DNA from 2 places in the Halomonas flagellata genome. Region 1 is predicted to be linked to the other one. Evidence: predicted binding sites of a transcription regulator. Region 1 holds the regulator's gene; the other holds the start of a gene.
What was found. Region 1 encodes FNR, which switches genes on or off when oxygen is low (the NO sensors DNR and NnrR bind a similar motif). Its sites were predicted from a motif close to TTGATNTANATCAA; they were not measured.
Positions count from the first base shown of each region.

Region 1 (13,719 bases):
GCCAGACGCCAGCTCCCCGGCCGACGGGGCGGGTGGAAGGGATAGCCGCAGAGCACCAGCCCGACCGCCTGGTCGCGCGCGGCGAACAGGCTGGCGGCCCGCCCGCCCATGGACTTGCCACCGAGCCACAGGGGGGCGAGCTCCGGATGCGACACGGTGTCGCACCAGCGGGCCAGCTCGTCGACCAGGTGGTCGATCCGGGGAGGGGGACGACGCCGCGCTTCGCGACGCATCTGCTGCATGTAACCGAACTCGATGGCCAGGGTCTGGACACCCACCTCGGCCAGCGCCTCGCGCAGCTTCACCATCAGGGACGAGTCCTGCCCGGCCCCCGCCCCGTGGGCGATCAGCAGGCGTCCGTGACGGGCCTGTCCACGGACCTCGAGGGGTCCGAGCCCCTCGACCAGCCAGCTGCCCCGCCCCCCCGACAGCAGGTGGTCGCGGAGCCGACGCGGGGAGATCACGGCTTCGACTTGACAGAAATATTCCGACACTCGGCGGCCTCTCGAGTTCATGAATTAGCACTTCGGCGTGTTCAGGTTGATGCGGGCCTGCGCTAGAATCCCGGCTGGATATTGACCTGCATCATCCTGCGGGAGGCCGACCCGGGGCAGAATGCCGCGGGGCAACCCAATACCGCATTCGATGGGAACCTGACATGAGCACAGCACTTGAACACCCGACCTACAACTACAAGGTAGTTCGGCAGTTCGCGATCATGACGGTGGTGTGGGGCATCGTGGGCATGACCCTCGGTGTCATCCTCGCCGCACAGCTAGTATGGCCGCAACTCAACCTGGGGCTGCCGTGGACGAGCTTCGGCCGCCTGCGCCCCCTCCACACCAACGCCGTGATCTTCGCCTTCGGCGGCTCGGCGCTGTTCGCCACCTCCTACTACGTGGTGCAGCGCACCTGCCAGACGCGATTGTTCTCGGACAAGCTGGCGGCCTTCACCTTCTGGGGTTGGCAGGCGGTGATCCTGGCGGCCGTGGTGACCCTGCCCATGGGCTACACCGAGGTCAAGGAGTACGCCGAGCTGGAGTGGCCGATCGACATCCTGATCGCGGTGGTGTGGATCAGCTATGCCATCGTCTTCCTCGGCACCATCAAGCTGCGCAGAACCTCCCACATCTACGTGGCCAACTGGTTCTTCGCCGCCTTCATCCTCACCGTGGCGGTGCTGCACATCGTCAACAGCGCGGCCATTCCCGTCTCCGCGATGTACTCCATCTCCCTCTACTCCGGGGCCATCGACGCCATGGTGCAGTGGTGGTACGGCCACAACGCGGTGGGCTTCTTCCTGACCGCCGGCTTCCTGGGGATGATGTACTACTTCGTGCCCAAGCAGGCCGAGCGTCCCGTCTACTCCTACCGCCTGTCCATCGTCCACTTCTGGGCGCTGATCATGGTCTACATGTGGGCCGGCCCGCACCACCTGCACTACACCGCCCTGCCCAACTGGGCCCAGTCCCTGGGCATGATCATGTCGATCATCCTGCTGGCCCCCTCCTGGGGCGGCATGATCAACGGCATGATGACCCTCTCCGGGGCCTGGCACAAACTGCGCACCGATCCGACCCTGCGCTTCCTGGTGGTCGCCCTCTCCTTCTACGGCATGTCCACCTTCGAGGGCCCGATGATGGCGGTCAAGACCGTCAACGCCCTCTCCCACTACACCGACTGGACCATCGGCCATGTCCACGCCGGGGCACTCGGCTGGGTGGCGATGATCACCATCGGCTCCCTGTACCACCTGATCCCGCGCCTGTTCGGCCGCACCGAGATGTACTCGGTGGGCATGATCGCCGTGCACTTCTGGCTGGCGACCATCGGCACCGTGCTCTACATCGCCGCCATGTGGGTCAACGGCATCCTGCAGGGCCTGATGTGGCGCGCCATCAACCCCGACGGCACCCTGATGTACACCTTCGTCGAGGCCGTCGAGGCCAGCGGCCCTGGCTACATCGTACGCCTGATCGGCGGCCTGTGCTGGGTACTCGGCATGCTGATCATGGCCTACAACGTCACCATGACCGTCAAGCGCAGTGATACCGTGCGCCAGCCGATTCCGCAGACTGCCTGAGACAACCGGGGAAACCGACACCAATGAGACACGAGATCGTCGAAAAGAACGTCGGCCTGCTCGCCGTACTGGTCCTGGTGGTGATCAGTTTCGGTGGCCTGGCCGAGGTCGTGCCGCTGTTCTTCCAGAAGCAGACGACCGAACCCGTCGAGGGGCTGCGCCCGCTCTCCGCCCTGGAACTGGAGGGGCGTGACATCTATCGCCGCGAGGGCTGCGTCGGCTGCCACTCGCAGATGATCCGCCCCTTCCGCGCCGAGACCGAGCGCTACGGCCACTACAGCGTGGCCGGCGAGTCGGTCTACGAGCACAACTTCCTGTGGGGCTCCAAGCGCACCGGGCCGGACCTGGCACGCGTCGGCGGCCGCTACAGCGACGACTGGCACCGCGCCCATATGTACAATCCGCGTGACGTCGTGCCGGAATCGATCATGCCGGCCTACCCCTGGCTGTTCGAGAACACCCTCGACGGGCGCGCCACGCCGCGCAAGATGGAGACCCTGCGCAGCCTCGGCGTTCCCTACACCGACGAGCAGATCGAGAACGCCACCAGCGAAGTGCGTGGCCAGCAGGAGATCACCGCCCTGGTCGCCTACCTGCAACAGTTGGGCACCGTGCTCGAGGGCACGCGCTGACATGGATACCGGGACCTTTCGCGGCATCATCACCGGGCTGCTGATCCTGGCCTTCATCGGCATCACCGCCTGGGCCTACTCCAGGCGCCGCAAGCCGGACTTCGACGAGGCGGCCAACCTGCCCTTCGCCGACGATGATGAGCAACCGACCCGTGACAAGCGCCTCTCGCCGGAAGAGCGGACGAACGAGGCCGATTCCCGAGAAGACAAGGGAGACAGGAACGCATGAACAATCTTTGGGATGACTCCCTTTCAGGCTTCTGGAGCGCCTGGATCATCGTCATCACGCTGGGCTCCATCGGGCTGGCCTTCTGGCTGCTCTACGCCAACCGCCGCACCGACAAGGCCCCCGACGCCGAGGGCAACATCGAGACCACCGGCCACGCCGCCGACGGCATCGAGGAGTACGACAACCCGCTGCCGCGCTGGTGGTTCCAGCTCTATGTCGGCACCGTGATCTTCGCGCTGGGCTACCTGCTGCTCTACCCGGGGCTGGGCAACTTCGCCGGCGTCCTGGGCTGGACCCAGGAAGGCCAGTGGGAAGAGGAGGTGGCGCGTGCCGAGGAGCGCTTCACGCCGATCTTCGCCCAGTACGAGGAGGTGCCGATTCCCGAACTGGCCGAAGACGCCGAGGCGATGCAGGTGGCCGAGCGCATCTTCCTGAACAACTGCGCGGTGTGTCACGGCTCCAATGCCCGGGGTGGCTACGGCTTCCCCAACCTGACCGACGACGACTGGCTCTACGGCGGGGAACCGGAGCAGATCGTGACGACCCTGACCAATGGCCGCAACGGCCTGATGCCGTCCTGGCAGCAACTGGGCGAGAACAACATCGAGAACCTCACCCAGCATGTGCTGTCACTCTCGGGACTGGAGCACGATGCCGAGCGCGCCGAGCAGGGCGCCGCGCTCTTCACCTCGGTCTGTGCCGCCTGCCACACGCCCGACGGCACCGGCAACCAGGCCCTGGGGGCGCCCAACCTGACCAACGACACCTGGCTCTACCGGGCCCCGGGGCAGAGCGTCGCCGATGCGGTGCGCCAGACCCTGCGCAACGGCCGCAACGGCCACATGCCGGCCCAGGCGGCCTATATCGGCGAGGAGCGGGTCCACCTGGTCGCCGCCTATGTCTACAGCCTGCGCCTCCAGGACTGAGGCGGCCCGCACTGGACGGACAGGGTGCGGCCTCGGGTCGCACCCTGTCTCGTTGGGTCGAGGGGCCGATACAATGAACCGCGCTCGTTCCTGCCCTCCTCCCGTCGAGCCCTCCGTGAGCCTGCCATGAGCGACAAGATACCGACGACAGACGTCACCCCGACCCCGGTCGGCCATCATGCGCCCGGGGAAACCGTCACCCAGGAGATGTACGCCAGCCGGCGCCACATCTACGTGCGCGAGATCAAGGGGCTCTTCCAGCGCCTCCGCCGCGGTGCCAACTGGGGGCTGATGCTGCTCTTCTTCGGCCTGCCCTGGCTGCAGTGGGGAGATCGCCCGGCGGTCTGGTTCGACCTGCCGGGGCGCGAATTCCATATCTTCGCCGCCACCTTCTACCCCCAGGAGTTCATGCTGCTCTCCTGGCTGCTGATCATCTGCGCCTTCGGCCTGTTCCTCATCACCGTCTTCGCCGGCCGCGTCTGGTGCGGTTACACCTGTCCCCAGAGCGTCTGGACCTTCCTGTACATCTGGTTCGAGCATCGCCTGGAGGGGCCGCGCAACCGGCGCATCAAGCTCGACAGGGCAGCGATGACCCTCGACAAGGCCTGGCGCAAGGGGACCAAGCACGCCGTCTGGCTGGCCATCGCCCTGGCCACCGGCGTCACCTTCGTCGGCTACTTCACGCCGATCCGCGACCTGGTGGTAGAACTGCCGACGCTGCAGGCCCATGGCTGGTCCTACTTCTGGGTCGGCTTCTTCCTGGTCTTCACCTATCTCAACGCCGGCTGGCTGCGCGAACAGGTGTGCATCTACATGTGCCCCTACGCCCGCTTCCAGTCGGTGATGTTCGACGCCGACACCCTGATCGTCTCCTACGACGAGGCCCGCGGCGAACCCCGCGGCCCCCGCAAACGGAGCCTCGGCCACCAGGAGGCGCGCGAGGCGGGGTACGGCGACTGCATCGACTGCGACCTCTGCGTGCAGGTCTGCCCCACCGGCATCGACATCCGTGAGGGCCTGCAGTACGAGTGCATCACCTGTGCGGCCTGCATCGATGCCTGCGACAGCGTGATGGACAAGATGGGCTACCCGCGGGGCCTGATCCGCTACACCACCGAGAACGCCCTGGAGGGCAGGCCGAGTCGCATCCTGCGCCCGCGCCTGCTCGGCTACCTGGCGGCGCTGCTGGTGATGGTCGGCGCCTTCGCCTGGGCACTGTCCGAGCGCATGCCGCTGGGCTTCGAGGTCGAGCGCGAGCGCAACCAGCTGTTCCAGATGACCCGCGAGGGGCGCGTCAGCAATGCCTACACGCTGACCATCCGCAACCTCGACCGCGAGGACCGAGTCTATCGCCTGGAGGTCAGCGGCCTGCCCGGCCTCGAACTGGATACCGACAGTATCCGGGTGCCCGCCGGCACATCACGCCAGGCCGTGGCGAGCATCACCGCCGCCCCGGACGTCATCGAGCTGCCGAGCCACGATATCCAGCTGCACCTCGCAGCCGAGGGCGACGACCGCATCCGCCTGACGCGCGACACACGCTTCATCGGACAGATCCGGAGATAACCGTGCAAGCCCATCCCGTGCCCCCCTGGTACAAGCAGTTCTGGCCCTGGTTCCTGATCGGCCTGCTGCTGTCGGCGATCACCGTCAGCACCACCTTCGCGGTACTGTCGGTGCGCTCCTTCGACGGCATGGTGCAGGAGGACTACTACGAGCACGGCCGCGCCATCAACATGGTGCTGGCCAAGCAGCAGCGCGCCGCCGACCTGGGCCTCGAGGCCCGACTGCGCATCGACCCCCTCACCAGCGACGTGGTGCTCGACCTGGGGGGCGACACCCGCCCCGAGCGGCTGGTGCTCAAGTTGATCTTCCCCACCGCGGCCGATCGCGACCAGGAGTTGGTGCTCGAGCATGTCCGCGAGGGTCGCTACCTGGCCCAGGCGCCGGACAACCTGCGCTATCGCTGGTACCTGCAGCTGCAGCCCGCCGGCGAGGGCCCGGAATGGCGGCTGGTCGGCGAGGCACGCTTCCCCGACGAGGGGAGCATCGCCCTGACCCCGGGTCGCCCGGCGGCCGAATGACCGCTTTCCGCCTCGTCGTCGTGCCCCCGACCCGCCCATGACCGTAGAAGCCACCGCCGCTACCGGCCACGACTGCTACCACTGCGGCAACCAGGTGCCCGAGGGAGCCCCCTGGTCGATCACCCTCGACGACCGGGCGCGGCCCCTCTGCTGCCCCGGCTGCGAGGCGGTGGCCCATGCCATCGTCGACGGCGGTCTCGCGAGCTACTACCGCTTCCGCACCGAGCTGCCCGAGCGCCCCGACGACCGCCAGGCGGTCAGGGCCGAGACCTGGGCGGTGTTCGACGACGCCGGCCTCCAGCGACAGTTCGTCCACCCCGAGGCCGATGGCGGAGGCGTCCATGCCACCCTCGCGGTGGACGGCATCACCTGTGCCGCCTGTGCCTGGCTGATCGAGCACCGGCTCAACGCCCTGGAGGGCATCGACTCCAGCGCCGTCAACCTGACCCACCACCGGGTGCGGGTGAGCTGGGACCCGCAGCGGGTCAAGCTGTCGCGGATCCTCGCCGAGATGGCGGCGATCGGCTACCAGGCCCAGCCCTACGAGCCCGACGAGGCCCAGAGCCGCCTGCAGCGGGAGGAGCGCATGAACGTGCGCCGACTGATCGTCGCCGCCGTGGGCATGGCCCAGGTAATGATGTTCTCCATCCCCATCTATGTGTCCGCGCCCGGTGAGATCAGCGACGACTTCCTCGCCCTCTTCCACTGGCTCTCCTTCGCCCTGGCCACCCCGGTGGTGTTCTTCTCGGCCCTGCCCTTCTTCCGCAATGCCGTGCGCGACCTGCGCACCCGGGTACTGGGCATGGACGTGCCGGTGTCGCTCGCCATCGGCGGCGCCTACCTCGCCAGCGGCTATGCGGTGCTCTCCGGCACCGGCGAGGTCTACTTCGACTCGGTAACCATGTTCACCTGCTTCCTGCTCTTCGGTCGCTACGTGGAGGCCCGCGCCCGGCGCCGCAGCGGTCACAGCGGCAATGCCATGACCGGCGTCCTGCCGCTCTCGGCGATCCGCCTCACCGACGAGGGCGAGGAGCGCATCCTGCCGGCCAGCGAACTCGCCCCCGGCGACCGGGTACTGGTCAAGCCCGGCCACGGCGTGCCCGCCGACGGGGTGATCGAGGATGGCGAGTCGAGCCTCGACGAATCGATGCTCACCGGCGAGTACCTGCCGGTGGCGCGCCGCCCGGGGGAGACCGTCACCGGCGGCAGCCAGAACGTCGAGAGCCCGCTGGTGGTGCGCGTCACCCACGCCGGGCGCGAGGCCCGGGTCGCCGGCATCGTCGACCTCACCGACCGCGCCTTCGCCAGCCGTCCGCGACTGGCCCGGATGGCTGCCCGCATGTCGCACCTCTTCGTGCTGCGTCTGCTGCTGGTGACCGCCTGTGTCTCCACTGCCTGGTGGTTCATCGACCCCTCGCGGATGCTCTGGGTCACCCTCTCGGTGCTGGTGGTGACCTGCCCCTGCGCCCTGGCGCTCGCCACCCCCACGGCGCTGACCGCCGGCCACGGCCAGCTGCGCCGCCGCGGCGTGCTGGTGACCCGCGCCAACGCCATCGAGGCGCTCTCCCGGCTCGACAGGGTGATCCTCGACAAGACCGGCACCCTGACCACAGGGCGCATGGCACTGGTGGAGACCCGCCCGCTCGGCGACCTCGACGAGGCACGCGCCCGGGTGCTGGCCGCGGCCCTCGAGGCGAGCTCGGAGCACCCCATCGCCCGCGCCTTCCATCCACACCGCGACGCCACGGTGCGCGCCCGGAACCCGGTCAGCCGCACCGGCCAGGGCCTGGAGGGCGAGATCGAGGGACGCCCCTGGCGCCTGGGCAAACCCGATTTCGCCGCGCCGGCACAGCCGCCGAGCCCGCCGGGCGAGGGGCAGTGGCTGCTGCTCGCCGAGGCGGGCGAGCCACGCGCCTGGTTCATGCTGCAGGATCATGTGCGCGAGGATGCGGCCGACACCATCACCGCCCTCCAGGCGCTGGGGCTGCAGGTGGAGTTGCTCTCCGGCGATACTCCCGAGGCGGTGGGCCGGCTCGCCGCGCGGCTCGGCATCGTCACCTGGCAGGCCTCGGCCAGCCCGGAGGACAAGCTCGCGCGCATCCGCTCCCTGCAGGCCGGGGGCGAGAAGGTGGCCATGGTCGGCGATGGCATCAACGACGTGCCGGTGCTGGCCGGGGCCGACGTGGCCATCGCCATGAACGGCGCCACCGACCTGGCCCGCACCAGTGCCGACGCCGTCTTGCTCAGCCCACGGCTGGCGCGTATCGTCGAAGCCATCGAGATCAGTCGGGCCACCCGCCGGGTCATGCGCCAGAACATGATCTGGTCGGTGTGCTACAACGTCTCGGCACTGCCGCTGGCGGCCATCGGCATCGTGCCGCCCTGGGTCGCCGCGTTGGGCATGTCGGCCAGTTCGCTGGTGGTGGTGGGCAATGCCCTGCGACTCAACCGCTTCCGCTCGGCCGCCGCGCCCTTCGTTCCGACCCCACGGCTGGTGAACGCATGAGCATCCTCTACCTGCTGATTCCGCTGTCGCTGATCCTGCTCGGCCTCGCCGTCTGGGCCTTCTTCTGGGCCGTGAAGCATGACCAGTTCGAGGATCTCGAGGGCCCCGCCCATCGCATCCTCTTCGACGAGGACGAGAACGACCTCCCCCCCGAGGAGCGCCAGCGCCGGCGACAGTCGCGTGGCGAGGTCGACGACGCCCCCGCTGACCGGGAGGAACCGCCGCGCTGATGGATCCCACCGGCCTGGGTCTACCGCCCCTGCTGGCGGCCTTCGTCTTCGGCCTGCTCGGCGGCGCCCACTGCATCGGCATGTGCGGCGGCATCATGAGTGTGCTGACCTTCGCCGTGCCCCCCAGCCTGCGCTCCCCGACACGGCTCTCCGGATTGCTGCTCGGCTACAACCTGGGGCGCATCACCAGCTACATGACCGCCGGTGCGCTGGTGGCCGGGCTCGGCACCCTGGTCGCCATCACCCCCACGGCCCGCCTGGTGCTGCAGGGGCTGGCCGCGGTGATGCTGATCCTGATGGCGCTCTATATCGCCGACTGGTGGAAGGGGCTGCTCAGGGTGGAGGCCGTCGGCAAGCGGCTGTGGCGCCACCTGGAGCCGCTGGGCCGGCGGCTGATGCCTGTGGTGAAGGTTCCCCAGGCGGTGGCGCTGGGGGCAGTCTGGGGCTGGTTGCCGTGCGGGCTGGTCTACTCCATGCTCGCCTGGAGCCTGGCCACCGCCGCCCCGCACCAGGGCGCCCTGCTGATGGGCGCCTTCGGCCTGGGTACCCTGCCGGCCCTGCTGGTCACCGGCCTGGCGACACGCCAGCTCGGCAGCCTGATCCGCCACCGCGCCACCCGCACCCTGGCCGCGGCGTCGATCATCGCCTTCGCCCTGTGGCAGCTCTGGATGCTGCTGCCCGCCGGCGGCCACGCCTGACCCCCCGACGATCTCGTTCCCGCTTGACGCAGCTCAACACGGCCGGGGGTCGCCCTCGCTACCATCGAGGCATGTCCATCATCCGGAGTGCCGTCATGTCCGCTCACGCGACGCGCGAAGGCCCAGGGGGTTCCGCCCAGTTCGCCTGGGACCCGGTACTGCTGCGCCGCTACGACGCCTGCGGCCCGCGCCCCACCTCACATCCCACGGCCCTCGGCTTCCGGGAGGACTTCGGGCCCGACGACTTCACCGCGGCCCTCGCCCGCAGCAACGACGCGGGCCGTGCCTTGTCGCTCTATGTCCATGTGCCCTTCTGCCGCCAGGCCTGCTTCTACTGTGCCTGCAACAAGATCGCCACCGGGGACACGCGGCTGGCCGAGCCGTACCTGTCGCGCCTCGACCGGGAGATGGTGCTCACCTCCCGCCATCTCGACGCCGCCCGGGAGGTCCAGCAGCTGCACTGGGGCGGCGGCACCCCGACCTTCCTCACCCTCGACCAGATGAGCGACCTGATCGATCGCCTCGATGCCCGTTTCGGGCTCTCGGGCTCGAGGGAGCGTGACTACGCCATCGAGATCGACCCCCGGGAGGCCAATGTCCTCACCCTGCGCCATCTGCAGGCACTCGGCTTCAACCGCCTGAGCCTCGGCGTCCAGGACCTGGACCTCAGGGTGCAGCAGGCGATCAACCGGGTCCAGCCCCGGGTACTCACCGAGTCGCTGATCGACGAAGCCGACCGCCTCGGCTTCCGCTCGCTCAACCTCGACCTGATCTATGGCCTGCCGCTGCAGACCCGCGACAGTTTCGCCGAGACCCTGGCGCAGGTGATCGCCATGGCCCCGGCCCGGCTGTCGGTGTTCCACTATGCTCACCTGCCCGAACGCTTCACGCCCCAGCGCCGCATCCACGCCGAGGACCTGCCCGGGCCCGAGGAGACGCTGGCGATGCTGCATACCACCCTCGAGATGCTGACCGCGGCGGGCTATGTGCACATCGGCATGGACCACTTCGCCCGCCCCGACGACAGCCTGGCAAAGGCCCAGCGCCAGGGTAGCCTCACGCACGACGTCCGGGGCTACTCCAGCCACGCCCGGTGCGACCTGGTGGGGCTCGGCGTCTCGGCGATCAGCCGGGTCGATGACGCCTACGCCCGGAACCCCGTGGGGCTCGCCGCCTATGAGGCGGCGCTGGATGCCGGCCGCCTGGCCACCGACCGCGGACGGCGCCTGACATTCGACGACTGCCTGCGGCGGCACGCCAGCGAGCGCCTGATATGCGACCTGTCCCTCGATCTCGAGGCGCTGGGCCAGGCCTTCGGGGTCGATGCCGAGGCCCGGCTGGCCGATGTCCTGGCCCGGCTGGAAGGAGCCGAGCGCGATGGCCTGGTGGAGCGTGCCGGCCCCCGGCTCGTCGTCACGCCGATCGGCCGGCTGCTGCTCCGGCACCTCGCCATGGCCTTCGACCCCCAGCTCCCGGACCAGCCGGCCTCGCCCCGCTCACGCCTCCGGTGAGGGACTACCTCCGATGGCCGGAGGCTACCTCCAAAGGGATGCTATGCCGGCCCGGACGAATCCCCCATAATGGTGGCAGAGTCACCATCATGGAGGAGAGCATGCCTGATACCGCGACCGGCAGGCGGCGTTCCCTGCTGCACGAGACCCGCTGCCAGACCTGCAGCCTCAGCTCGCTCTGCCTGCCGCTGGCACTCGAGCTCCAGGACATGGACCAGTTCGACGCCATCATCCGGCGCCGCGCTCCCCTGAAGAAGGGCGAGGCGCTGTTCCGCCAGGACAGCGCCTTCACCAGCATCTACGCCGTGCGCTCGGGCAGCCTCAAGCAGGTCACCACCGAGGGCTGCGGCGAGGACCAGTTGACCAACTTCTACCTGCCCAGCGAGCTGGTGGGCCTCGATGGCATCGACGAGGCGCGCTATCCCGGCACGGTGGTGGCGCTCGAGACCACCACCGTCTGCGAGATTCCCTTCGACCGCCTCGACGCCCTCTCCGAGGAGCTGCCGGAGCTGCGCACCCAGCTCTACCGCAGCATGAGCAAGGAGATGCGCGACGACCGCCGCATGATGCGGCTGCTGTCCCGCAAGACCGCCGACCAGCGCCTGGCGACCTTCTTCGCCGGCCTCTCCGACCGCTTCCGCCGCCGCGGCTACTCGCCCTACAGCTTCCGCCTCTCCATGTCCCGGGCCGATATCGGCAACTACCTGGGGCTGGCGGTGGAGACGGTGAGTCGCATCCTCGGCCGCTTCCAGACGCAGGGGCTGGTGGCCGTCTCCGGCCGCGAGGTCAACATCCTCGACCTGGCGGCCCTGGCACAGGTCGCCGAGGAGGAAGGCGCGCGCTGAGGCGCTGCGCGCCAGCTGGAAGCTGGAAGCTGGAAGCTGGAAGCTGGAAGCTGGAAGCTGGAAGCTGGAAGCTGGAAGCTGGAAGCTGGAAGCTGGAAGCTGGAAGCTGGAAGCTGGAAGCTGGAAGCTGGAAGCTGGAAATCAGCATGTTGCCACCAGCCCTGGCGTCAAGGTTTTTTCTTTAAGCTTCCAGGCGCGAAGCGCCGCTCTTCCAGCTTATGACTCTTGGCGGATATCGATGCGGTCGGCCTGCCGCCGGGCCTGCTTCTCCTCCAGGCCGGCGAAGTCGAAAAGCTTGCGGTCGGCCAACTGCGAGGGCGCCACGTTGGTCACCGCCTTGAACATGCTCTCGAGCCGGCCGGGGTGCCTGGCCTCCCATTCGGCGAGCATCTCCTTGACCACCTGGCGCTGCAGGTTGGGCTGGGAACCGCAGAGATTGCAGGGGATGATCGGGAAGTCCATCAGCCGCGCGAACTCGGCGATGTCCGCCTCCCGGCAATAGGCCAGCGGACGGATGACGATGTTCCGGCCGTCGTCGGAGAGCAGCTTGGGCGGCATCGCCTTGAGGCTGCCGCCGAAGAAGAGGTTGAGGAACAGCGTCTCGAGGATGTCCTCGCGATGGTGGCCCAGGGCGATCTTGGTGGCACCGATCTCCTCGGCGAAGCCGTAGAGCGAGCCGCGACGCAGCCGCGAACAGAGCGCACAGGTGGTCTTGCCCTCGGGGGTCTTCTCCTTGACCACCGAGTAGGTGTCGCGCTCGAGGATGTGGTACTCCACCCCGATGCCATCCAGGTACTCGGGCAACACCTGCTCGGGGAAACCGGGCTGCTTCTGGTCGAGGTTGACCGCCACCAGCGAGAAGCGCACCGGAGCATTGCGCTGCAGGCTGCGCAGGATCTCGAGCATGGTGTAGCTGTCCTTGCCGCCGCTCAGGCAGACCATCACCCGGTCGCCCTCGCCGATCATCTCGTAGTCGATGATGGCATTGCCCACCTGGCGTCGCAGGCGCTTCTGCAGCTTGTTGAACTCGCGCTTGCCCCTGGCATCGAGGGTGGTGGCGTCGCCTGCTGTGGCGGGAGCATCGGCAGGGTTGGGGTCGAAGATCACGGCGTCTTGCATGGTCGGGGCGCTGCCAGAGCGGCTGGAAATCACGGGTGCCTATCCTACCACCACCGCCGCCGCCTGGCGACGGTACGGCGTCGACGGCCCGGAGGATGCCCATGCCGTGGCTGCCCCTCGAGACGAGGGGCTCACGAGCTCCGCTTCGCCAGCATGGCGCCTCGCTCCAGGCGCAGATACATCAGCGCCGTGGTCACGGCATCGCCCAGGGCGGTGTGGCGTCCCATCACCGGCACTCCCAGGGCGCCGGCCACCTGCTCGAAGCGCAGGCCCGGCTCGACCTCGGGATGGCTGCGGCGTAGCTGACGGACATAGGCATGCGCCACGTCGATGCCGGCATTGGGCAGGTCGAAGCCGAAGCGCGGCCGCAACTCCCGGTTGATGATCGACAGATCGAAATCCAGGCACCAGCCCACCAGCGGCCGGTTGCCGATGAAGTCAAGGAAGCGGCCCAGTGCCGCCCCGATGCTTTCGCCACCCTCCAGGTCGATGCCACGCAGGCCGTGGATGCGTATCGAGTCGCCACTCAGCGACGCGGGCCGCTGCAGGCGCAGGTCCAGTGATTCGCTGGCCAGCACCCGATCGCCGCGAATCTTCACCGCCGCCAGCGACACCAGTTCGGCACTGCGGGTATCGAGCCCGGTGGTCTCGCTATCGATGGCGACCAGCTCGTCGCCGGTGTAGGGCTGGAACAACCAGGCATAATAGCCGTCGGCCTGGCGACGCCGGTCGGCGGCCCGGCGCAGTACCTTGAGCATGGAGTGACCTCCTGTTGTTGTTGTCGATCCCTGAAAGAGCGCCGCGCGTCATGAGTATTCCAGATGGAAGCGATGCGACAGGCGCTGCTTGAAATCCT
Region 1 covers NZ_JAKVPY010000015.1:19,401-33,119, reverse strand. Annotated here, with positions in the region: gene MKP05_RS13160 (alpha/beta family hydrolase) at 1-464, opposite strand, end outside; gene ccoN (cytochrome-c oxidase, cbb3-type subunit I) at 659-2,083, shown strand; gene ccoO (cytochrome-c oxidase, cbb3-type subunit II) at 2,107-2,715, shown strand; gene MKP05_RS13145 (cbb3-type cytochrome oxidase subunit 3) at 2,717-2,944, shown strand; gene ccoP (cytochrome-c oxidase, cbb3-type subunit III) at 2,941-3,870, shown strand; gene ccoG (cytochrome c oxidase accessory protein CcoG) at 3,997-5,436, shown strand; gene MKP05_RS13130 (FixH family protein) at 5,433-5,954, shown strand; gene MKP05_RS13125 (heavy metal translocating P-type ATPase) at 5,992-8,460, shown strand; gene ccoS (cbb3-type cytochrome oxidase assembly protein CcoS) at 8,457-8,690, shown strand; gene MKP05_RS13115 (sulfite exporter TauE/SafE family protein) at 8,690-9,388, shown strand; gene hemN (oxygen-independent coproporphyrinogen III oxidase) at 9,484-10,899, shown strand; gene fnr (fumarate/nitrate reduction transcriptional regulator Fnr) at 11,001-11,744, shown strand; gene ttcA (tRNA 2-thiocytidine(32) synthetase TtcA) at 11,961-12,863, opposite strand; gene MKP05_RS13095 (3'-5' exonuclease) at 12,995-13,621, opposite strand; gene MKP05_RS13090 (DUF294 nucleotidyltransferase-like domain-containing protein) at 13,670-13,719, opposite strand, start outside.

Region 2 (10,775 bases), on a different contig from region 1:
GGAGCGTACTCGCTGTCGGGATAGAGGTTGATCAGCTCGCGGAAGTCGGTATAGGCCTCCCGCGAGGCACCGAGGTCACGCTTGGAGATGTCGATCAGCCGCAGCCGCTCGAGGCTGAAGCGGCCGGCCTGCCAGGCGGCCAGACCGCGCATGTAGAGGGCGTAGTCGGCCTGGGGGTGGCTGGGGTGCAGGCGGATGAAGCGGCTGGCGGCGGCGCGGGTGGCCTCCCAGTCGTCGGTCTCGTAGTAGGCGTAGATCAGCTCCAGCTGGGCCTGCTCGGCATGGTTGCCGAAGGGGAAGCGGGTGTCGATGGCCTCCAGCCGGGAGATCGCCGTGGGGTAGCGGCCGCGATCCAGGGCCTCACGGGCCTCTTCGTAGAGCTCGCGCTCGGCGACGCCGGCAAACTCGTCTTCCTCTTCTTCCTGGGAGCCGTTGCTGGCACAGCCCGCCAGCAGGGTAGTGGCCAACACCAGGGCCGCAAGGCGTGCAGGGGTGGTGAAAACGCGCATCGTGATCCTCGTATCAAACAACCCGGATCGGCCGTGGTAGAATCGGCCGCAAACCCGCTCACTATAAAGCACCGTGCGGCAAAACGCAGTCATCCTGCGCCGGATGCGCCGCCGGAAACCCCTCTCCGATATCTGCATACGGGGCTCTCACTCGCTTATGTCCCAGACCCTGGAAGCACAGCAACGCGTTCCCGATGCCATGGCCGGCCTGCGTCTGGACCAGGCCGCCGCCGAACTGTTCGCCGATTTCTCCCGGGAGCGCCTCAAGGGCTGGATCAAGGCCGGGGCCCTGACCGTCGACGGCACTCCCGCCAGGCCGAGGGACAAGGTCTACGGCGGCGAGCGGCTGCAGCTGCAGGCCGAGCTCGAGGACGATGCCCGCTTCGAGCCCGAGGCGATCCCGCTGGACGTGGTCTTCGAGGACGACGAGGTGCTGGTGATCGACAAGCCGGCGGGGCTGGTGGTTCACCCGGCCGCGGGAAACCCCGACGGCACCCTGCTCAATGCCCTGCTGCACCACTGCCCGGCGCTGGCCGCGGTGCCGCGGGCGGGCATCGTGCATCGGCTCGACAAGGACACCTCCGGGCTGATGGTGGTGGCCAAGACCCTGATGGCCCAGACCTCGCTGGTCGAACAGCTCCAGGCGCGCAGTGTCTCCCGTGAGTACGATGCGGTGTCGGTCGGGGTGATGACCGCCGGTGGCACCCTCGATGCACCCATCGGCCGCCACCCCAGGGATCGCAAGCGCCAGGCGGTGAATGCCTCCGGCAAGCCGGCGGTGACCCACTACCGGGTGGTGGAGCGCTTCCGTGCCCATACCCATGTGCGCTGCCGGCTCGAGACCGGCCGCACGCACCAGATCCGCGTGCACCTGGCGCATCTGCGCTATCCGCTGGTGGGCGACCCCGTCTATGGCGGACGGCTCAAGCTGCCGAGGGGGGGCGGCGAAGCGCTGAAGGCGCTGCTGCGCGAGTTTCCCCGCCAGGCGCTGCACGCCCGCAAGCTGGCCTTCGTCCATCCCGGTTCCGGCGAGACCCTGACCTTCCGCGCGCCGCTGCCGGATGACATCCTGTTGCTGCTCGACTACCTCCGCGACGACGTCGAGACCCTGCGTTGAGGACCCCGCAATGAGCGATGCCCCGGACCTGCGCCCGACCCTGATCCTGCCCGACTGGCCGGCCCCCGTCACCGTGGGGGCCTTCGTCACCACCCGGGAGACCGGCCCCAGCCAGGAGGACTTCGCCGCCTTCAACCCGGCCGAGCACGTCGGCGACAACGCGGCTCACGTCACCCTGTGTCGACGCCTGCTGCAGAAGGAGCTCACCGACGAGCGGCCGCTGCTGTGGCTGAACCAGGTCCACGGCGCCCGGGTGCAGCAGCGCTATACGGACGAGCCACCCGAGGCCGATGCCGCGGTGGCCTTCGACGAGGGCCACGCCTGCGTGGTGCTCACCGCCGACTGCCTGCCGGTGCTGTTCTGCGATCGCCGCGGACAGCGGGTGGGGGTGGCCCATGCCGGCTGGCGCGGGCTGGCCGGCGGCGTGCTCGAGGCCTCGGTGGCCGCCCTCGGTGTGCCGGCGGAGGAGGTGCTGGCGTGGCTTGGCCCGGCGATCTCCAATGCCCAGTTCGAGGTCGGCCCCGAGGTGCAGAAGGCCTTCGTCGGCGTGCATCCCGAGGCGACCGAGGCCTTCGAGCCCAGCCCCTACCGGCTCGGCCACTACATGGCCGATCTCTACAAGCTGGCGCGCCTGCGCCTCGAGCGGCTGGGGGTCTCGCACATCAGTGGCGGGCACTTCTGTACCGCCTGCGAACCGCGCTTCTACTCCCACCGCCGCGACGACGGCAAGACCGGGCGGATGGCCAGCGTGATCTGGCTCAGGTAGCACCGGGCCACGGGCTTCGAGCGTCGAGCCAAACTACCGCCCGCCGCCCGCCGCCCGCCGCCCGCCGCCCGCCGCCCGCCGCCCGCCGCCCGCAGCCCGCAGCCTTGACCCGCGTCAATCCGCGCGTGCCTTTCCCTGGTGGCCGACTTGAAAGCGGTCCACGCTGGCTCCATTGAGTGTGTCAAGATGAATCGACAGGGACGAGCGGCGTGTCCGAATGCGTCGCCACCCCGATGGAGGAAAGCGCATGCGTTTCGACAAGTTCACCGCCAAGCTGCAGAACGCCGTGGCGGATGCCCAGTCCCTGGCCGTGGGGCGTGGTCATAACCAGCTCGAGCCGGGCCACCTGCTGCTGGCGCTGCTGGACGCCCGCGATACCGGCGTCAAGGCACTGGTCCAGAAGGCCGGCGGCGATGCCGCCCGGCTGCGCGACGGCCTGGTGGGCCACCTCGACGACCTGCCCAGGGTCGCCCAGTTCGATGGCGAGGTGCAGCCCTCCCGCGACCTGGTCAAGCTGTTCAACCTCACCGATCGCGAGGCCCAGAAGCGGGGCGACCAGTACATCGCCAGCGAGCTGGTGCTGCTGGCGGCGCTGGAGATGGGCCATGCGGTGACCAAGCTGCTGACCCAGGCCGGGGTGACCCGCAAGGCGCTCGAGACCGCCGTCGACAGCGTGCGCGGTGGCGAGCGGGTCGACGACCCCAACGCCGAGGACCAGCGCGAGGCGCTGGAGAAGTACACCCTGGACCTCAACGAGCGGGCAGCCAGCGGCAAGCTCGACCCGGTGATCGGCCGTGACGACGAGATCCGCCGCACCATCCAGGTGCTGCAGCGGCGCACCAAGAACAACCCGGTGCTGATCGGCGAGCCCGGCGTGGGCAAGACCGCCATCGTCGAGGGCCTGGCCCAGCGCATCGTCGACGGCGAGGTGCCGGAAGGGCTCAAGGACAAGCGCGTGCTGTCGCTGGACATGGGTGCGCTGCTGGCCGGGGCCAAGTTCCGCGGCGAGTTCGAGGAACGCCTCAAGTCTGTGCTCAAGGAGCTGGCCCAGGAGGAGGGCCGGGTGATCCTGTTCATCGACGAGCTGCATACCATGGTCGGCGCCGGCAAGGCCGAGGGCTCCATGGATGCCGGCAACATGCTCAAGCCGGCGCTGGCCCGCGGCGAGCTGCACTGCGTGGGCGCCACCACCCTGGACGAGTACCGCAAGTACATCGAGAAGGACGCCGCCCTGGAGCGCCGCTTCCAGAAGGTGCTGGTGGACGAGCCCTCCGAGGAGGACACCGTGGCGATCCTGCGCGGCCTCAAGGAGCGCTACGAGGTGCACCACGGCGTCGACATCACCGACGGCGCCATCATCGCCGCGGCCAAGCTGTCGACCCGCTACATCACCGACCGCCAGCTGCCCGACAAGGCAATCGACCTGATCGACGAGGCGTCGTCACGGATCCGCATGGAGCTCGATTCCAAGCCCGAGGAGATGGACCGCCTCGACCGCCGGCTGATCCAGTTGAAGATGGAGCGCGAGCACCTCAAGAAGGAGACCGACGAGGCCTCGAAGAAGCGCCTCGAGAGCCTGGAGGAGCAGATCGGCGAGCTCGAGCGCGAGTATGCCGACCTCGACGAGATCTGGAAGGCCGAGAAGGCCAGCATCCAGGGCGCGGCCCAGTTCAAGGACGAGCTCGACCGGGCGCGCATCGACCTGGAGCAGGCGCGTCGCCAGGGCGACCTGGCGCGGATGTCCGAGATCCAGTACGGGGTGATCCCCGCGCTGGAGAAGAAGATCGCCGAGGCCGGCGAGGCCGAGGCCGATACCGCCAGGCACCAGCTGCTGCGCTCCAACGTCACCGAGGAGGAGATCGCCGAGGTGGTGTCGCGCTGGACCGGCATCCCGGTGGCCAAGATGCTCGAGGGCGAGCGCGACAAGCTGCTGCGCATGGAGGCGGCGCTGCACGAGCGGGTGATCGGCCAGGACGAGGCGGTCACCGCCGTGGCCAACGCCGTGCGGCGCTCGCGCGCCGGCCTGGCCGACCCCAATCGGCCCAACGGCTCCTTCCTGTTCCTCGGCCCCACCGGGGTGGGCAAGACGGAGCTCTGCAAGGCGCTGGCCAACTTCCTCTTCGACACCGAGGAGGCCATGGTGCGCATCGACATGTCGGAGTTCATGGAGAAGCACTCCGTGGCGCGGCTGATCGGGGCGCCCCCCGGCTATGTCGGCTATGAGGAGGGCGGCTACCTGACCGAGGCGGTGCGCCGCAAGCCCTACTCGGTACTGCTGCTCGACGAGGTGGAGAAGGCCCACCACGACGTCTTCAACATCCTGCTGCAGGTACTGGAGGATGGCCGCCTGACCGACGGCCAGGGGCGTACCGTGGACTTCCGCAACACCGTGATTGTCATGACCTCCAACATGGGCTCGGACATCATCCAGCGCATGGGAGGCGACGACGCGGACTACGCGCAGATGAAGGAGATGGTGATGGCGGTGGTGGGCGACCACTTCCGGCCGGAGCTGATCAACCGCATCGACGAGGTGGTGGTGTTCCACGCCCTGGGCCAGGAGCAGATCCAGGCCATCGCCGGCATCCAGCTCGACCGCCTGCGGTCACGCCTGGCCGAGCACGACCTGTCGCTCGAGGTCAGCGACGCCGCCCTGGCCCAGTTGGCCGTGGTGGGCTTCGACCCGGTGTTCGGGGCGCGACCGCTCAAGCGGGCGATCCAGAGCCGCATCGAGAACCCGCTGGCCCAGGACCTGCTGGCCGGGAAGTTCTCCCCGGGCGACGTCATCCATGTCGACGTGGAGGAGGATCACCTGGTGTTTCATCACTGATACACAAAGCGTTACGTTGTCGCTCGGGCCCCCGGTCGACGACTGGCTACACTGAAACCAGGTTGCGTCCTGTAACCGTTTGCCCGCCGGTTCCCCATGCCGGCGGGTTTTTTTATGCCGTTCGGCGGGCGCTTTCCTGTCGCTATCCGGGCGAAAGTGCCTTGCCGAAATTCCGTTCATGGGCTACCCGAGCGTCCTCGGCGGTTGACACCTTCGTGATGCTAATGGAATCTTGACCGTTCCTGATTGCGGGCGCGGACTCCTGCGGGTGACCCCCCACTGCCGCGCGAAGGGTAGGCCACCTGGCCTCTACCCGCCGAAGGACTACCGACATCGGCCAACCGCCGGTGGCGGCCAACGCCCCGACGCGGCGATCCGCCGTGAAAGGGAGCTGCTGATTTATGTCGCGAGCGACGATAGGTTGACCGTCGCCGGAACGGAAAAGCCGGAGTTTACAAGGCAGTAAATGAGGACTTTGAGTACCGCCGGCGGTCAAGATATCGAGCGCAGCAATAAATCGGCGTTCCCGAATGAGAGTGCAGGCCCCAACAGGGCCCATTAAGCCAGGGTTTGGCATCAGGTGCCGGCGTGTCCGGCAGCGGCATACCGCCGCACTCGAACCCGTGACCCGATCAGCGGGCACGGATCGCACTCGAGACCTCCAGGGGAGAAACATCTGTGGAACTGCTTTCCGGCGCGGATATGATCGCCCGCTTCCTCCAGGATGAGGGCGTCGAATACATCTATGGCTATCCAGGTGGCGCGGCGCTGCACATCTATGACGCCCTGTTCCGCCAGGACAAGGTCAAGCACATCCTGGTGCGCCATGAACAGGCCGCGACCCATGCGGCCGACGGTTATGCCCGGGCCTCGGGCAAGCCGGGGACGGTGCTGGTCACCTCCGGTCCCGGTGCCACCAATGCGGTCACCGGCATCGCCACCGCCTACATGGACTCGATTCCGATGGTGGTGCTGTGCGGTCAGGTGATGAGCCACCTGATCGGTGACGACGCCTTCCAGGAAACCGACATCATCGGCGTGACCCGCCCGATCGTGAAGCACAGCTTCTCGATCAAGCACCCGACCGAGATTCCGGAAGTCCTCAAGAAGGCCTACTACCTGGCCTCGACCGGGCGTCCCGGTCCGGTGGTGGTGGACATTCCCAAGGACATGACCGCCCCCACCGAGCGCTACGAGTACGTCTACCCGAAGAAGGTGAAGATGCGCTCGTACAATCCGGTCACCCGCGGGCATACCGGCCAGATCAGGAAGGCCGTGGAGATGATGCTCAAGGCCAAGCGCCCGGTGTTCTACACCGGCGGCGGCGTGGTCACCGGCCGGGCCTGCGAGGGGCTGACCGACCTGGTCAAGCGGCTGGGCTTCCCGATCACCACCACCCTGATGGGGATCGGCTCCTACCCGCAGAGCGACCGCCAGTGTCTCGGCTGGCTCGGCATGCACGGCTCCTATGAGTCGAACATGGCGATGCACCATGCCGACCTGATCATCGCCATCGGTGCGCGCTTCGACGATCGGGTGACCAACAACACCTCCAAGTTCTGTCCCACCGCCAAGATCATCCATGTGGACATCGATCCCAGCTCGGTCTCCAAGACCGTGCGGGCCGACGTGCCCATCGTCGGCCCCGCGGCCAGCGTGATCGACGAGATGATCAGCCTGGTGCAAGGCAAGGAGATCGCCAATCCCGAGGCCCTGGCCGAGTGGTGGCAGAAGATCGACGGCTGGCGCGAGGAGCGCCACGGCAAGCTCTATGAGCCGTCGCAGCCCGGCGAGCCGATCAAGCCGCAGGAGGTGATCGAGGCGCTGTGCCGGATCACCCGCGGCGAGGCGTACGTGACCACCGACGTAGGCCAGCACCAGATGTTCGCGGCCCAGTACTACAAGTTCGACAAGCCCAACCGCTTCATCACCTCCGGGGGGCTCGGCACCATGGGCTTCGGCTTCCCGGCGGCCATGGGCATCAAGCAGAACTTCCCCGAGGAGCAGGTAATCTGCGTCACCGGCGAGGGCAGCTTCCAGATGATGATGCAGGAGCTGTCGACCTGTAAGCAGTTCGGTGGCGGCGTGAAGATCGTCAACCTCAACAATGCCTCGCTGGGCATGGTGCGCCAGTGGCAGGACCTCAACTACAAGTCCCGCCATGCGCACTCCTACATGGAGTCGCTGCCCGACTTCCAGAAACTGATCGAGTCGTATGGCTTCACCGCCCTGAAGGTCGAGACGCTCGAGGAGCTCGAGCCGGCACTGGAGAGAGCCTTTGCCGACAAGCACGAGCTGGTGTTCCTCGACGTCGCCGTGGACCCGCACGAGCACGTCTATCCGATGCAGGTGCCCCTGGGCTCCATGCGCGACATGCTGCTTTCGAAGACGGAGCGGACCTGATGCGTCATATCATCTCGATCCTGATGGAAAACGAACCGGGCGCCCTGTCACGTGTGGTGGGGCTGTTCTCTCAGCGCAACTTCAACATCGAGACGTTGAACGTGGCGCCCACCGAGGACCCGAGCCTGTCACGCCTCACGGTCACCACCGTGGGCGACGACCGGGTGATCGAGCAGATCACCAAGCACCTCAACAAGCTGATCGACGTGGTCAAGCTGGTCGACCTCACCGAGGGCAACCACATCGAGCGCGAGTTGATGCTGATCAAGGTCAAGGCGCTGGGCGCGGCCCGCGACGAGGTCAAGCGCACCGTGGACATCTTCCGTGCGCAGATCGTCGACGTCTCGCCGAGCCTCTACACGGTGCAGATCACCGGGGACGCCGGCAAGCTGGATGCCTTCCTGCAGGCCATGGGGCCGGTGGGCATCCTCGAGGTGGCGCGTACCGGAGTGTCGGGCATTGCCCGCGGCGACAAGGTGTTGTCCCTTTGATTTACGACTGCGTTCACTCGTGACGTAAATCAGTCTTCTACATGCCTTGTTGCTGAATCCAGAGGCCGCCCTTCGGGGCGGCTTTTTTGTGCCTCACCGTTCGACCACCTCGTCCCAGAGCGCCTGGATCAGCGGGCTCCTGAGGCGACGCTCGAGCACGCAGAGCCCGACGTCGTAATGGGGCAGCTCCGGCTTCACCGGCAGTACCCGCACGCGCTCGCGCAGCGGGCTGTTGTCGAGCACGATTTTCGGCACCACCCCGACCCCGAAGCCCAGCCCCACCATGCTGACGATCGCCTCGTGGCCGGCCACCTGGGCGTAGATCCGCGGGGCGATCCCCAGCGCCCGGAACCAGGTGTTGCTGTACTCCCGCGACAGGCCCGCCTCGGAGAGGATCATCGGCACCTCTCGCCACTGCTCGGCGGAGGGCGACTCGGGGGTGGAGGGTATCCAGCCGTGGCTGTCATAGGGGGCAATGAACACCAGCGGTGAGCGGGTCAGCGACTTGAAGGCCAGCGCCTCGGGCACCTGGCGGGGACGCGAGGTGATCGCCATGTCCTCGTCGCCGCTCAGCACCCGCGCCATGGCCTCGGCCGGGTCGCCGGTATGCAGCTTGAGCTCGATGCCGGGATAGCGGGCCCGGAATTCGCTGAGCAGTTCGTAGAGGAAGCTGTAGCTAGCGGTCACCGAGCAGTAGATGCTGATCTCGCCGGTGAGGGTGCGTGCCTCGCTCATCAGCGACAGGCGCAGCTGCTCCCACTGTTCCAGGGTCTCGCGGGCATAGCCCTGGAAGGTCTGTCCCTGGCGGGTCAGGCTGACGTGGCGGTTGTCGCGATCGAACAGACGCACGCCGAGGCTCTCCTCGAGCTGGCGGATCGAGCGGGAAAGCGTCGAGGGGCTGACGTGACAGGCATCGCTGGCGCGGCCGAAATGCAGGGTGTCGGCGAGGGCCAGGAAGTGTTTCAGGGGGCGCATGTCCATCCGGGGAGTATTGCATATTTCGGCATGCGGCGTTGCAAATATCGCGTTTTACGCAATGGGGCGGCTGGCGTAAGGTATCGACATCGGTCGTCAGACCCCCAGCGCCGCGACAGACGGCGCGGGTGGCCATCAACGCTGACATCGTTACCAACCCCTTCCTCTCAGGAGCACAGCATGCGCGTTTACTACGACAAGGACTGCGACCTCTCCCTCATCCAGGGCAAGAAGGTCACCATCGTGGGGTACGGTTCCCAGGGCCATGCCCACGCCAACAACCTGAAGGAGTCCGGCGTCGACGTCACCGTCGGCCTGCGTTCCGGCTCCTCCTCCGTCGCCAAGGCCGAGGCCGCCGGCCTAAAGGTCGCCAGCGTGCCGGAAGCCTGCAAGACCGCCGACGTGGTGATGATCCTGGCGCCGGACGAGAACCAGAAGGCGATCTACGAGCAGGAGGTCGAGCCGAACCTGAAGCAGGGCGCCACCCTGGCCTTCGCCCATGGCTTCAACATCCACTACAACCAGATCGAGCCGCGCAAGGACCTGGACGTGATCATGATCGCGCCCAAGGCACCGGGTCACACCGTGCGCTCCGAATTCGTCAAGGGCGGCGGCATTCCCGACCTGATCGCCATCCACCAGGATGCCTCCGGCACCGCCAAGGAGCTGGCGCTCTCCTATGCCGCCGGCGTCGGCGGTGGCCGTAGCGGCATCATCGAGACCACCTTCAAGGACGAGACCGAGACCGACCTGTTCGGCGAGCAGGCCGTGCTGTGCGGCGGTGCGGTGGAGCTGGTCAAGGCCGGCTTCGAGACCCTGACCGAGGCCGGTTATGCCCCGGAGATGGCCTACTTCGAGTGCCTGCACGAGCTCAAGCTGATCGTCGACCTGATGTACGAGGGCGGCATCGCCAACATGAACTACTCCATCTCCAACAACGCGGAGTATGGCGAGTACGTGACCGGCACCGAGGTGATCAACGAGCAGTCTCGCGCCGCCATGCGCAACGCGCTCAAGCGCATCCAGACCGGCGAATACGCCAAGATGTTCATCAACGAGGGCAACAGCAACTACCCGTCGATGACCGCGCGTCGCCGCCTGAATGCCGAGCACGAGATCGAGATCGTGGGCGCCAAGCTGCGCGGCATGATGCCGTGGATCGCCGCCAACCAGCTGGTCGACAAGTCCAAGAACTGATCGCCGGCCGCGGTGCGGCCAGCCACGAGGGCGCGGGTTTCCGCGCCCTCGTGGCGTTTCGGGGGCCGACGGCAGGCATGGTTCCCTCGACGCCACCGTGTAGAATGGCAGTCATTCACCAGCGCGTGAATCCATTCTGGTAACGGACGAGGCGAATGAGTCAGGATCCCCACAATACCGAACATGATGCCGGTCGCCCCGGTGCCGAACAGGGCAGGGCCGAGCGCGAGACGGCTTCCCCCGCCGAGGAAGACCTGGCCGCTACCTTCGTGCGCGAGACGGAGGTCATCGAGGAGTCCATCGAGGACGGCAAGAAGGTGCGTCGCAAGGGCATCTACCTGCTGCCCAACCTCTTCACTACCTCGGCGCTGTTTGCCGGTTTCTTCGCCGTGGTGGCCGGCATCAACGGCGACTTCACCGCGGCCGCCGTGGCGATCTTCATCGCCATGGTGCTCGACGGCCTGGATGGCCGGGTGGCGCGGATGAC
Region 2 covers NZ_JAKVPY010000019.1:76,234-87,008, forward strand. Annotated here, with positions in the region: gene MKP05_RS15455 (outer membrane protein assembly factor BamD) at 1-509, opposite strand, end outside; gene rluD (23S rRNA pseudouridine(1911/1915/1917) synthase RluD) at 667-1,626, shown strand; gene pgeF (peptidoglycan editing factor PgeF) at 1,637-2,392, shown strand; gene clpB (ATP-dependent chaperone ClpB) at 2,640-5,222, shown strand; gene MKP05_RS15475 (acetolactate synthase 3 large subunit) at 5,901-7,625, shown strand; gene ilvN (acetolactate synthase small subunit) at 7,625-8,116, shown strand; gene ilvY (HTH-type transcriptional activator IlvY) at 8,210-9,097, opposite strand; gene ilvC (ketol-acid reductoisomerase) at 9,272-10,288, shown strand; gene pssA (CDP-diacylglycerol--serine O-phosphatidyltransferase) at 10,444-10,775, shown strand, end outside.
Region 2: the regulator FNR is predicted to act here: its motif matches at 2,497-2,510, upstream of clpB (ATP-dependent chaperone ClpB).